DNA from 4 places in the Rhizobium sp. CB3060 genome. Region 3 is predicted to be linked to each of the others. Evidence: predicted binding sites of a transcription regulator. Region 3 holds the regulator's gene; each other region holds the start of a gene.
The links. The regulator LexA, encoded in region 3, represses DNA repair genes until DNA is damaged. The targets are predictions, from matches to a motif close to TGTTCNNNNTGTGTTCNG.
Positions count from the first base shown of each region.

Region 1: the regulator LexA is predicted to act here: its motif matches at 1,732-1,749, upstream of N2601_RS00965 (ATP-dependent helicase).
Region 2: the regulator LexA is predicted to act here: its motif matches at 1,928-1,945, upstream of recA (recombinase RecA).
Region 4: the regulator LexA is predicted to act here: its motif matches at 1,657-1,674, upstream of N2601_RS16580 (helicase-related protein).

Region 1 covers NZ_CP104158.1:196,458-199,593, forward strand. Annotated here, with positions in the region: gene N2601_RS00965 (ATP-dependent helicase) at 1-1,653, opposite strand, end outside; gene N2601_RS00970 (SMP-30/gluconolactonase/LRE family protein) at 1,923-2,798, shown strand; gene secD (protein translocase subunit SecD) at 2,854-3,136, opposite strand, start outside.
Region 2 covers NZ_CP104158.1:1,556,316-1,559,451, forward strand. Annotated here, with positions in the region: gene alaS (alanine--tRNA ligase) at 1-529, opposite strand, end outside; gene recA (recombinase RecA) at 784-1,869, opposite strand; gene N2601_RS07680 (carbohydrate kinase family protein) at 2,109-3,053, shown strand; gene N2601_RS07685 (pseudouridine-5'-phosphate glycosidase) at 3,100-3,136, shown strand, end outside.
Region 3 covers NZ_CP104158.1:1,284,296-1,287,431, reverse strand. Annotated here, with positions in the region: gene N2601_RS06380 (mechanosensitive ion channel family protein) at 1-113, shown strand, start outside; gene N2601_RS06375 (DUF2721 domain-containing protein) at 219-710, shown strand; gene lexA (transcriptional repressor LexA) at 1,104-1,826, shown strand; gene N2601_RS06365 (ComEC/Rec2 family competence protein) at 1,807-3,136, opposite strand, start outside.
Region 4 covers NZ_CP104158.1:3,435,927-3,439,062, reverse strand. Annotated here, with positions in the region: gene N2601_RS16590 (YMGG-like glycine zipper-containing protein) at 173-427, opposite strand; gene N2601_RS16585 (DUF3309 family protein) at 471-626, opposite strand; gene N2601_RS16580 (helicase-related protein) at 1,916-3,136, shown strand, end outside.

The DNA of each region.
Region 1 (3,136 bases), 1.1 Mb from region 3:
CTGGTCGCTGGTGGCATCGGGCGGATCGAGCGTCAGTTCGGTGAGGAAGCGCTCGCGCGAGCCATAGCCGCTGGCGATCTGTTCGAGCTGGATCAGGTCCGCCTGGCGCGTCGCTGCGTCCTCGTGCGCCCGCTCCAGATGCGGTTCGTACCATTGCCGTACGAGGCCGATTTCCGCCGGCCATCCCGCCTTGCCGGCCTTCAACTCCTGCATGGTTGCAACGAAAGCCGTCCAGTCCTCTCCCGAGCGCGGCGGCGCCGGAAAATCGGCCAGGGCCGCCATTGGACTGGCCTGTTCGCCGATATGATCGAGCACGCGCTGGGCAGTCGAAGGGCCGACGCCCGGCAAAAGCTGCATCAGCCGGAAGCCGGCGACACGGTCGCGCGGGTTCTGGGCAAAGCGAAGGGTAGCGAGCATGTCCTTCACATGGGCGCTGTCGAGAAACTTCAGCCCGCCGAATTTGACGAAGGGAATGTTGCGGCGGGTGAGCTCGACTTCCAGCGGTCCGCTATGGCTTGAGGTACGGAAGAGCACGGCCTGCTGCTTGAGCTTGGCGCCGCTCTCCCGATTTTCCAGCACCTGATCGGCGATATAACGCGCCTGATCGCTTTCGTCGCGCACCGTGACCAGCCGCGGACGCTCAGCGCTCTGGCGTTCGGTGCGCAGGTTCTTGGTGAAACGCTCGGAGGCAAGATCGATCACCGCATTGGCGGCGGCGAGAATGGGTTGCGTCGAGCGGTAGTTGCGGTCGAGCGTGACGATATTGGCGGCGGGCGTAAAAGAGGTCGGAAAGTCGAGAATGTTGCGCACGGTCGCGGCGCGAAAGGAATAGATCGACTGCGCATCGTCGCCGACAACGGTCAGCCCGTGGCCGTCAGGTTTCAGCGCCAGCAGGATCGATGACTGCAGCCGGTTGGTATCCTGATATTCGTCGACCAGCACATGGTCGAAGCGGCCGCCAATATCCTCGGCGATCAGCGGTTCGTGCAGCATATGCGCCCAGTAGAGCAGCAGATCGTCGTAATCGAGCACGTTTTGCGCCTGCTTGGCGTCGACATAGGCCGCGAAAAGGTCGCGCAACTGCTTGTCCCAGGCGGCGCACCAGGGGAAGAAATCGCGCAGCACCTCTTCGAGCGGCGCTTCCGAATTGACGGCGCGGGAATAGATCGCGAGGCAGGTCGCCTTGGTCGGAAAGCGGTTTTCCAGCTTGGAGAAGCCGAGTTCGTGGCGAATGAGGTTCATCAGATCGGCGCTGTCTTCGCGGTCGTGGATCGTGAAGGCCGGGTCGAGGCCGATCTGTTCGGCGTAATCGCGCAGGAGCCGCGCGCCGATGCCATGAAACGTGCCGGTCCAGGCAAGTGCATCGGCCATGATGCCGGCATTGGCGCCAAGCACTTCCCGGCAGATGCGTTCGACGCGGCGGCCCATTTCGGCCGCCGCACGGCGGGAGAAGGTCATCAGCAGGATGCGGCGGGGATCGGCGCCTTTGACGATGAGATGCGCGACGCGGTGGGCCAGCGTATTCGTCTTGCCGGAGCCCGCGCCTGCGATCACCAGCAGCGGCCCGGCAATATGGCTGCCTTCGACCGTCGTGCCGTGCTCCACCGCCTGCCGCTGCTCCGGGTTCAGCTTTTCCAGATAGGCGGCGGTCATGGGCTCTCCTGAAGGCTTCGGACGGCGGGCGCACGAACATGGAATCGGCGACGAATCATGTTCGCAATAATATCCGAATGTTCGATGAATGTTCTGAATTGGCTAAAACTGTCAAGATCGGGCGGATCTGCACAAAGATGTGACCCTCCCGTCATGAATTTGGTTCAGATTTAACGAATACCCGGCTCGAAAAAGCTTTTGGGGTACTTATTTACCATCTGTGACACACGATTTTTGGGGTTTCGGTGCGCTGGGTAGGGTTCCCGAATATGAACGAGACGATGGCCACCGGATTGCGTCTGCCGGAGGGGCCTGTTGCCCTGACCGATGGTCGCATCGCGCTTGTGGAGACTGACGACAGTCGTCGTTGCCTGACGATGATTGTGGGCGGCATCCGCCGTGAAATCTGCCGTACCGGCGGCCGGCCGACCGGGCTCGCCGTCGATGGCGACAATTGTTTCTGGGTGGCGGGCGGCCCGGAAAACTCCCTTGTCCGGCTGTCTCCGGAAGGCCGCACCTTGCAGGTGATAGAAGGCGGCAATGACGGCGCGTTTCTCTACCCGAACGATCTGGCCTTTGGCCCTGACGGCCTGCTCTACATGACCGATTCCGGCGTCCGTATCTCCGATCTGCTCGACGGCGCTGATATCAATCCCGATTTTTTCCAGGCGCCCTATAACGGCCGTGTCTATCAGATCGATCCGGCGGAAGGCCGGGTGCAGCGCGTGCTGGCGACCGGTCTGCTCTATGCCAACGGCATAGCCTTCGGGCCGGACGGATTGCTCTATTACAGCGAGACATTGACCGGGAAAATCTATCGCCAGATCGTCGGCGGGCGGCAGGAACTATTTGCGCAGGTGATGCCGGCGCCTGCTGTGAAGGCGCTATGTGGACCGGCAGGCATGGCCTTTGATCGCAACGGCACGCTCTATTGCACGATTTATGGGCAAGGCGAGATTTGCATGGTTGATCCCGCGGGAAAGATCGCCGGCCGTATCCGCACCAATGGCACGCGGCCGGGCAACATCGCTTTCACCCTCGATGGCAAATATGCGCTGATTACCGAGCAGGAAAATGGTGTTTTGGAGAGAATAGTGGCGCCGCGGCCAGGACTGGCGCTGCACATGCCCGCCTTCGGATCTTGAGGCGGAAGGACATGCCCGGAAGCCGGGCATGTCCTCATTCATGTCTATCCGCCGTTTATTCGGCAGCAGGAATCTGCTTGTTGTCCTTGCCGGACTTGTCGTCCGACTCGGCGTCGTTGGCGACCGCCTTGGCATGGCGGCGGCGCCAATCGCCGAGGAACAGCAGGATCGGAGCGGCGATGAAGACCGACGAGGCGCCAGCGACGAGTATGCCGAACACCATCGGGATTGCGAAGCTGGAGACGGCGCTGCCGCCCCAGATCGCCATCGGCACCAGCGCCAGGAAGGCGGTGGCGTTGGTATAGAGGCTTCGCGCCAGGGTCTCGTTGATCGACTTG
Region 2 (3,136 bases), 270 kb from region 3:
AGAAGATTTCGGAACATGGGCCGCAAGGACCGGTATCGCCCATTGCCCAGAAATTGTCGCTGGTGGCGATGCGGATGATCTTGTCGTCCGAAAGACCGGCGATCTTCTTCCAGAGATCATAGGCGACATCGTCGGTATGATAGACCGTCACCAGCAGGCGCTTGGCGTCGAGGCCGAATTCCTTGGTGATCAGGTTCCAGGCAAGCTCGATGGCGCGCTCCTTGAAATAGTCGCCGAACGAGAAATTGCCGAGCATCTCAAAGAAGGTATGGTGACGGGCGGTATAGCCGACATTGTCGAGGTCATTATGCTTGCCGCCGGCGCGCACGCATTTCTGTGCCGTCGATGCAGTCTTGTAGGGGCGCTGCTCCAGGCCGGTGAAGACGTTCTTGAACTGCACCATGCCGGCATTGGTGAACATCAGCGTCGGATCGTTGCGTGGAACAAGCGGGCTCGACGGCACGATCTCGTGGCCGTTCTTCTTAAAATAGTCGAGAAAGGTCGACCGGATTTCGTTCACACCGCTCATATTGGGCCCTTCAGTCCTTGCCTCGAGCGAGATGTCCCATCTCGCTCATGTTCCTTCACCTAGCATGGTCTTGTCCAAAAACCGCTTCGCACTTTTGGGGATCACGCGTTGGCAATATTTAACAAATCCAGTGGCTTTTATCGTCCGCTCCCGGCCCTGTCCAGCCGCACAAGCAAAACCGGCCGTACATCCCTTGGACAATACGGCCGGTTTTGAATTTTAGTCTTGGTTAGTCCTGAGCTTGGTCGCGGAAATTACGCGTCCGCGGCGTCGCTGTCATCAGCGTCTGGTCCGCCATTCTGCAGGAAGCGATCGGCAATAAGACCTGCATTCTGGCGCAGCGACAGCTCGATCTCGCGAGCAAGATCCGGATTGTCGCGCAGGAAGAGCTTTGCGTTTTCGCGGCCCTGCCCCAGACGCTGGCTGTTATAGGAGAACCAGGCGCCGGACTTCTCGACGATGCCAGCCTTGACACCGAGGTCGATCAGCTCACCAGTCTTGGAAACGCCCTCGCCATACATGATGTCGAATTCCACCTGCTTGAAGGGCGGTGCCATCTTGTTCTTGACGACCTTGACGCGGGTCTGGTTGCCGACCACCTCTTCGCGCTCCTTGACGGAACCGATACGGCGAATATCGAGACGGACGGAGGCATAGAACTTCAGCGCATTGCCGCCGGTCGTCGTTTCCGGCGAGCCGAACATGACGCCGATCTTCATGCGGATCTGGTTGATGAAGATGACCATGCAGTTGGACTTCGAGATCGAAGCGGTAAGCTTGCGCAGCGCCTGGCTCATCAGGCGGGCCTGCATGCCCGGCAGGCTGTCGCCCATCTCGCCTTCGATTTCGGCACGCGGCGTCAGCGCGGCAACGGAGTCGACGACGAGAACGTCGATGGCGCCGGAACGCACCAGTGTATCGGTAATTTCAAGCGCCTGTTCGCCGGTGTCCGGCTGCGAAATCAGGAGGTTCTGCAGGTCGACGCCGAGCTTGCGGGCATAGACCGGATCGAGCGCGTGTTCGGCGTCGACGAAGGCGCAGATGCCGCCCTTTTTCTGGGATTCGGCGATGGTCTGCAGCGCCAGCGTCGTCTTGCCGGAGCTTTCCGGCCCGTAGATCTCGATGATGCGCCCCTTCGGCAAGCCGCCAATGCCGAGAGCGATATCGAGGCTCAGGGAGCCGGTGGAAACTGTTTCGATTTCGACCACGTTCTCGTTCGAGCCGAGCTTCATGATCGAGCCCTTGCCGAACGACCGCTCAATTTGAGAGAGTGCCGCTTCAAGTGCCTTGCTTTTATCCACCGATTTGTCCTCTACAAGCCGCAAAGAATTCTGAGACATCCGATCCACCTTTAGGTTATTGAAGCCGCTCAAGCAATGTCGCCGCTGATGAGAATTGTGTACTCTATTTGTTCTCATGTCGCAAGAGCACAACAAGCAATTGAAAGAAAAAGGTAAAATGAATTTCGTTCTACATTTGTTTTCTTCTTTCATAGCAAGCACTTACGTGTCCTTGCCGGGCATTTTGCGTGAGATATCAGCCGGCTCGATTCGCCTTTGGAAGCGCTGAGGAGATCGATATGGCGAAGAAGATTCTCGTTTTGGGTGGTGCCCATATCGACCGGCGCGGCCGCATCTTCGGCGAGACGGCGCCGGGGGCCAGCAACCCGGGCGCATGGTTCGAGGAACCGGGCGGTGGCGGCTTCAACGCGGCACGCAATCTGGCCCGTCTCGGCTTTGATGTGCGGCTGATCTCGCCGCGTGGCGGCGATGCGGCCGGCGAGATGGTGGCGGAAGCGGCGCTCAATGCCGGCGTCGACGACAAGCCCTTCGTTTTTCTCGATCGCAAGACGCCGAGCTATACGGCAATCCTCGAACGCGACGGCAATCTGGTGATCGCCCTCGCCGACATGGAGCTCTATAAGCTGTTCGTGCCGCGCCGGCTGACGATCCGCGCCATCCGCGATGCCTTCGAAGCCACTGACCTGATCCTTTGCGACGCCAATCTACCCGCCGAAACGCTGGCCGCCATCGCAATGCGCGCAGCCGATTGCGGCAAGCCATTGGCCGCGATCGCGATTTCGCCGGCCAAAGTGGTGCGCCTGAAGCCCTGCCTTGCCGGCATCGACCATCTTTTTCTGAACGAGGCCGAAGCTGCGGCGCTGACGGAGAGCCGTCCGGACGATCCGCGCCATTGGATCGCCGGATTGCGGGCACTCGGCCTCAGGGGTGGTGTCATTACACGTGGCAAACGCGAACTGATCGCTTTTTCCGGCGATGCCGCCGTCAGCCTGCAGCCGCCCGTTATCGATGAGGTTGCCGATGTCACCGGTGCCGGCGATTCGCTCGCCGCCGGTGTTCTGGCCGCCCTGCTTGCCGGTCACGATCTCGGCGAGGCGGTGCGCTATGGGGCAGCGGCCGCCGCGATTACCGTGCAATCACCATTCGCCACGGCGGAGGATCTTTCGCCCGACCTTCTGAAGGCAATACTGGCTCTTGTTCCCGAAGCCGCTATTTTGTCATGAAGCGCGCGATTTTCGCATTTCCCAACTCAGCCAATCGGACACAACCATGACCAAGCCCATTTCACCCCTGCTGCCGATCTCCT
Region 3 (3,136 bases):
CGACAGTGCAGGTGGGTGGCGAGGAAAAATCCGATGCCGCGATCGCAGCCATGACACTGCAGAGAAAGAAGATCGCTGAGCAAATGACGCAATCGGCAGCGCCGCCGACCTGAACGTTCGCGCGAGATCAGTCACCAGCCTCATCTCCGCGCCCTCTTTGGCAAGGCGACAACCCTGGAGCCGATACCGGATGACGTTGGACAGAAAGGAGATCCAATGTGCTGAATGACCATCTGACGTCTATTGCCGCGCACGTTATTCAAATAGCGCTGACACCGGTCTTTCTGCTGGCGGGCACCGCCGGGTGCCTCAATGTCTTCTCGGCCAGGCTCGCCCGCGTCTCCGACCGGGTCAACAGCCTTTTCGAACGGGTGACCTCTGAGGACCCGGATGAAACGCGGTTGCTGCAGCTCTATTATCTGCGACGGCGAACATTGGCGCTGGAGATCGCAGTTCTGCTCGGCACGGCATCGGGCGTGTTCACATGCCTTGCGACGCTCGGCCTCATGGGCGGTGCAATTCGACAGCAATTTCGCGAGCAATTGCTGCTCTGGCTCTTTGGCCTTGCCGTCTTCGCACTCATGGGCGCCTTTGTGGCCTTTCTCGTCGAGATGATTCTGGCCGGGCGCAGCATGCTAAGGCAGATCGCCAACGACCGTACCTTGCTCGAGCACCGGCACGGGAGTTCGAGGAAAAGTTCAACCTATTGATATCCCATCGAATATTACTACGGATGGCACCAATCCCGGCCCCTCAGAAATCCGGATTCCCAGTCAGATCCATAGCTTGCTCTCCATGGTTCGGAGAGTGTCGTCCTCCAAAGAGCTTATAGAACGAAGAACATGGCTTTTCGCCGCCTTGGAGATAATCCGTTTTGGGATCGTCCGAAATTTTGCTTCGCCCGATTCCGCATATATTTCTGCTATTTAGTTTGAAGGTGCCGGGAAAAAAGTCATCTGCCCGGGACCTGTTATGTTCCCATTTATTTGATGCACCTACAAAATGTTCACCGAAATTTAAGGGCTTGCGGAACACATATGGAACATATAGTGTCCGTTCTGGATTTGTTTCACGACACCTTCTCAGTCCCGAGGTTCAAAACGATGTTGACGCGCAAGCAGCAGGAACTGCTTCTCTTCATTCACGAACGAATGAAGGAGTCCGGTGTTCCGCCATCTTTCGACGAGATGAAAGATGCGCTGGACCTTGCGTCCAAATCCGGTATTCACCGTCTCATCACGGCTTTGGAAGAACGCGGCTTCATCCGTCGCCTGCCGAACCGGGCCCGGGCGCTGGAGGTCATCAAGCTACCGGAGGCCTATAGCCCGAGCCTGCAGCCTCGCCGCGGCTTTTCGCCAAGCGTCATCGAGGGTAGCCTTGGCAAGCCGCAACTTGTGCCGCCGCCCGCACCCACCAAGCCGGTGAGTGAGGACAACAACAGTTCGGTTTCGGTACCCGTCATGGGCCGCATTGCCGCCGGCGTTCCGATCTCGGCCATCCAGAACAATACTCACGACATCACCGTTCCCGCCGACATGCTCGGCTCCGGCGAGCATTATGCGCTGGAGGTCAAGGGCGACTCCATGATCGATGCCGGCATCTTTGACGGCGATACCGTCATCATCCGCAACGCCACGACCGCCAATCCCGGCGACATCGTCGTCGCTCTCGTCGATGATGAAGAGGCGACATTGAAGCGCTTCCGCCGCAAGGGAGCCTCGATCGCGCTTGAAGCGGCAAACCCTGCTTACGAAACCCGCATCTTTGGGCCGGATCGAGTGAAGGTACAAGGCAAGCTCGTCGGTCTCATTCGCCGCTATCACTGACCGGTGACGCCGGCTTGAGCGGCGCGCCAAAAGTGTCTGTTCGCCAGTCGTAGGAGCGATGCAGGCTCCATGGCCGCGAAAGGTTTTCAAACGCTGCCGTCATTATCGGTTTATCGGTGCTAAGGCTCATTTCGATGGACCCTGTGCGGCGCAATGTTGCACCTGTGAAGAGCGTGGCGCCAGAGCGGCAGCGATCAAGACGCAGCCGTACGGAGGTGATGACGATATTGGCCGTGTCGCAGGCCGGAGCGAGATAGGCGGCATCTTCAATGGTGACAAGCATGTCGCCATTATCCAGCATTGCCACGCACCATGCACCTTTTTGGCAGGCGAAACCGCCCGGCCCGGCCGCGTCTAATGCCGCATCCATCGCCTTTCGAACGGCGCTCTGTTCTTCGGAATTCAGGCGACGATGCTTGTCTGATTTGCTGATTTTGGGGAGCTGACTATCCGGCGGAAGCATCGTTGGCGGTTGCTGCTCGGTGATCGCCAATGCTCTTTGCCATTGCTCGAAGATGAAATCCGGCGGTTTTTCGCGGTTTGTCGTCAACGCACCGTTGCGCAACAAGGCGACCAGCGTGCCGTCCTCGGAGATCATGAGATCAGGCTTCAGGACACCGGGGCCGAGCGCCACGACTGCGACCGAACCGGTGATCAAGAGCGCACCTGCATGTCGCAGCCATGTTCTCAGCAAGGTCATCAGCAAGAAGCCGGCTATGACCGTCGGGAACAGCCAGACCGGCAGCCGGCCGAAGGGAATATTACCGCCCCAGGCGGCAACCGTTTTGGCAATGACGATGACGACATCAAGTCCCCAGCCGGTTATCTGCCAGAAAGGGGCATCAACGCCAAATGGCATCAGTAGCGTCGCCGCCATGCCAAACGGCATGACGACAAAGGAGACGACCGGCATAGCCGCCAGATTGGCAACGAGGCCATATGTCGCCAACCGGTGAAAATGTTCTATCGAGAAGATTGCCGTCGATGCGCCGCCTATAAAAGAGGTCGACAATATGCTTCCGAAGAAACGGGAAACGAAGAGCAGCGGACGCATGACCCGGAACCGGGAGAGAACGCTCTCCCGATGCGGCCTCCTCGCCCAGAGCGAATAGCCGGACACCAACGCCAGGGTCGCGGCGTAAGACATCTGAAAACTTGGTCCGAGCGCCTGCGAAGGCGACAGTATGAGAATGACTATCGCCGATAGCGCCACGTTGCGCAGGCTAATGGATGGTCGGTCGAAGAGCACGGCGATCAGCATGATAGCCATCATGATGAAGGCACGCTCCGCGGATACCCCGAAGCCGGAA
Region 4 (3,136 bases), 1.9 Mb from region 3:
CGTTCCTTTCCAAAAACGTTGACGCGATCCCCCCGAAACCTGCGTGGGTGTGAGTGTTCGTCTCAAGAAATGTCGGCCCAAATTTTCGGCGCGAAAGATTTGGCTTTCATGACCGATCGTCAACGAAGCGCTGACGATCGGCCGGAAGAAATCGATCTTTGTCTATACCGGCTTACCGGCAGCGAGCCTCATAGCGGCGGCCATAGCGGTCGCGGTAGATGCAATAGCCCTGGTGCTCGTGGGACCGGCCGATGAGGTAGCCAACGGCGCCACCGGCGACGGCACCGATTGCGGCGCCACCCCAGCTATTGCTGGCGACACCGCCTATGATCGCGCCGGTGCCGGCGCCTATGGCTGTGCCCTTCTCGGTTGCTGTGCATGAGGCGAGTGCGCCGACAAGAGCGATCGCGACAATGATTTTCTTCATGGTATTGCTCCCTAGTGTGAGATTTTCAACAAACTCAGCCGGATCAGATCCGGCCCATCAATAGCAGAATAAGAACGATGACGAGAACTAGTCCGAGACCACCTGATGGACCATATCCCCAACCTCGGCTGTAACCCCAGTTCGGGAGCGCTCCGATCAGCAGCAGAATCAAAATCACGAGCAATATTGTACCAAGCATAGCGTATTCCTCCGCGTCCAGCGCCTAGAGCATCCCGCCAGAGCGACCTCACGCAAGCGGATAAGATGCGCCTAGATACAAGTGCCGATGCGTCCTTATCCACTCCTCGAGAATGAGGGCGCACCAATGCCGCTGTCGATAGAAACTTATTTCACGAGAAATTGTTCCGGCTCAGAAATAACAAGACATGAAGATGAGCCGGCATGCCCCGGGCAAAGGTTAATGCCCGGCTGCGAGCTGCGCAAGAAAATACCCGCCGACGACCGCGGGATATGGTTAAAAACAATTTAAAATACAATATGTTGCGGTGAACGAAACGGGAAAGCGAGCTTGTCCGTGATTCGTCAGCGATTCGTTCTGTATTTGGGCTTTGGTTAACGGCGGCAGGGATTGTGGCCTCGGAGAACCTACCCCTTTCGGCGAGGAAGGTTTAGGCCTTATCGCCGGAAAGTGGTAATTCCTCGGTCGAAATGGTTAATGCCGGCGAATTTTTTCGCTACCCATATCGTCACATCATCCTCCCTTTGGATGAGCTTCCCCTCCGAACGCTATATCTAGCCGTGAACAAATACAGTACACGACATAATCAGCGATTCGTCGCCGATTCGTTCCGGCTTTGGTCGGAAAGTTAACGATTGCAATCAATGCGAGAGATTATGGACTTTTCATATTACGTTTCGCTCAAAAGTTAATTGCAATCCACGATTCGACGTGATTTGGCGCTTCAACCCTGCAGAGTCCTGGGCATTTCGCCGGAGAAGGCACTAGATGTTGTGGAGAACAAATGCGGAATTGTGGAAAGTCAGCGATTCGTCGCCGATTCGTTCCGGCTTTGGCCCGAATCTTAACTCAGAGCCGTTCTCGATATTTATCTCGGAAAATTGCGGAATTTACAGATGGTTAACCATGTTTCCAAACGGGAAGGCTGGTTCGCCGGATTCGCGTGATGGCTCCTGATTCACGTGAAAAAGGAGTCCCAATGCGATTCACTATCTGGTGGCGGTTTGTAAATCGAAATCCATATATAGTGGTGAACACAAAGGGAACAGGGCGGAGTCAGCGATTCGTCGCCGATTCGTTCTCAAGCTGTTCTCGACTCACCCGGACTCGTTTTGGATGCAGAGAGAATGTAGCTTTCGGTTGAGACGGCCAAAGATAAAATCGCATATTCTAGCCGTTGTTTTTTCATTCAGGTCTTGCCTTTGTCACATATGGTCGTCATCTCTTCTTCTCTTCCCTGGGGACCTTGCTGATCGGAAGACAGTGGTTTCTCGCCCATGCATGGACCTATGACTCAGACTTCGCAGCCAATGATCCTGAGCGGACGCGGCGTGACCGCGGTGCTCGGACCCACCAATACCGGCAAGACTCATTATGCCATCGAGCGCATGGTGGCGCACGGCAATGGCGTCATCGGCCTGCCGCTGCGGCTCTTGGCGCGCGAGGTCTATACGCGTGTCGTCGAGAAGGTCGGGGCTCAGTATGTCGCGCTGGTCACCGGCGAAGAAAAGATCTCGCCGCCCAATGCGCGCTATTCCGTCTGCACCGTCGAAGCGATGCCGCGTGAGACGCGGGCCTCTTTCGTCGCGATCGATGAAGTGCAGCTCGCCGGCGATCTGGAGCGCGGCCATATCTTCACCGACCGTATCCTGCATTTGCGCGGGCGGGACGAGACCCTGCTGCTCGGCGCCGGCACGATGCGGCCGATCCTTGAGCAGCTCCTGCCGGGGATCACCGTCGTTGAGCGGCCGCGGCTGTCGCATCTCTTCTATGCCGGACAGAAGAAGATCACCCGCCTGCCGCAGCGCACAGCGATCGTCGCCTTCTCCGCCGACGAAGTCTATGCCATCGCCGAACTCATCCGTCGCCAGCGCGGCGGTGCCGCCGTTGTCCTCGGCGCGCTCAGCCCGCGTACCCGCAACGCACAGGTCGCGCTCTATCAGGCCGGCGATGTCGAATATCTCGTGGCGACCGATGCGATCGGCATGGGGCTCAATCTGGATGTCGATCACGTCGCCTTTGCCCAGGATCGCAAGTTTGACGGCTATCAGTTCCGCAATCTCAATCCGGGCGAACTCGGCCAGGTCGCCGGCCGCGCCGGTCGTCATCTGAAGGACGGCACTTTTGGCGTAACGGGCCAGGTGGATCCCTTCGACGACGAATTGGTACGGCGCATTGAGGGTCACGAGTTCGATACGGTTAAAGTGCTACAATGGCGCACCAAGGAATTCGATTTCTCCTCGATCGCTTCGCTGCGCGCGAGCCTCGAGAGCGCACCGCGCGTACAGGGCTTGACGCGGGCACTGCCGGCGGTCGATCAGCAGGCGCTGGAATATCTGTCGCGCGATCTGGAGATTTCCGATCTCGCCAATAATCCGGCGCGGGTCGAAAAATTATGGGAAGCCTGCGCGCTTCCGGATTATCGGCGGATTACGCCCGCCCAGCATGCCGATCTTATCGCCACCCTCTTTTCCGACCTTGTGCGCTATGGCACGGTAAAAGAGGACTTC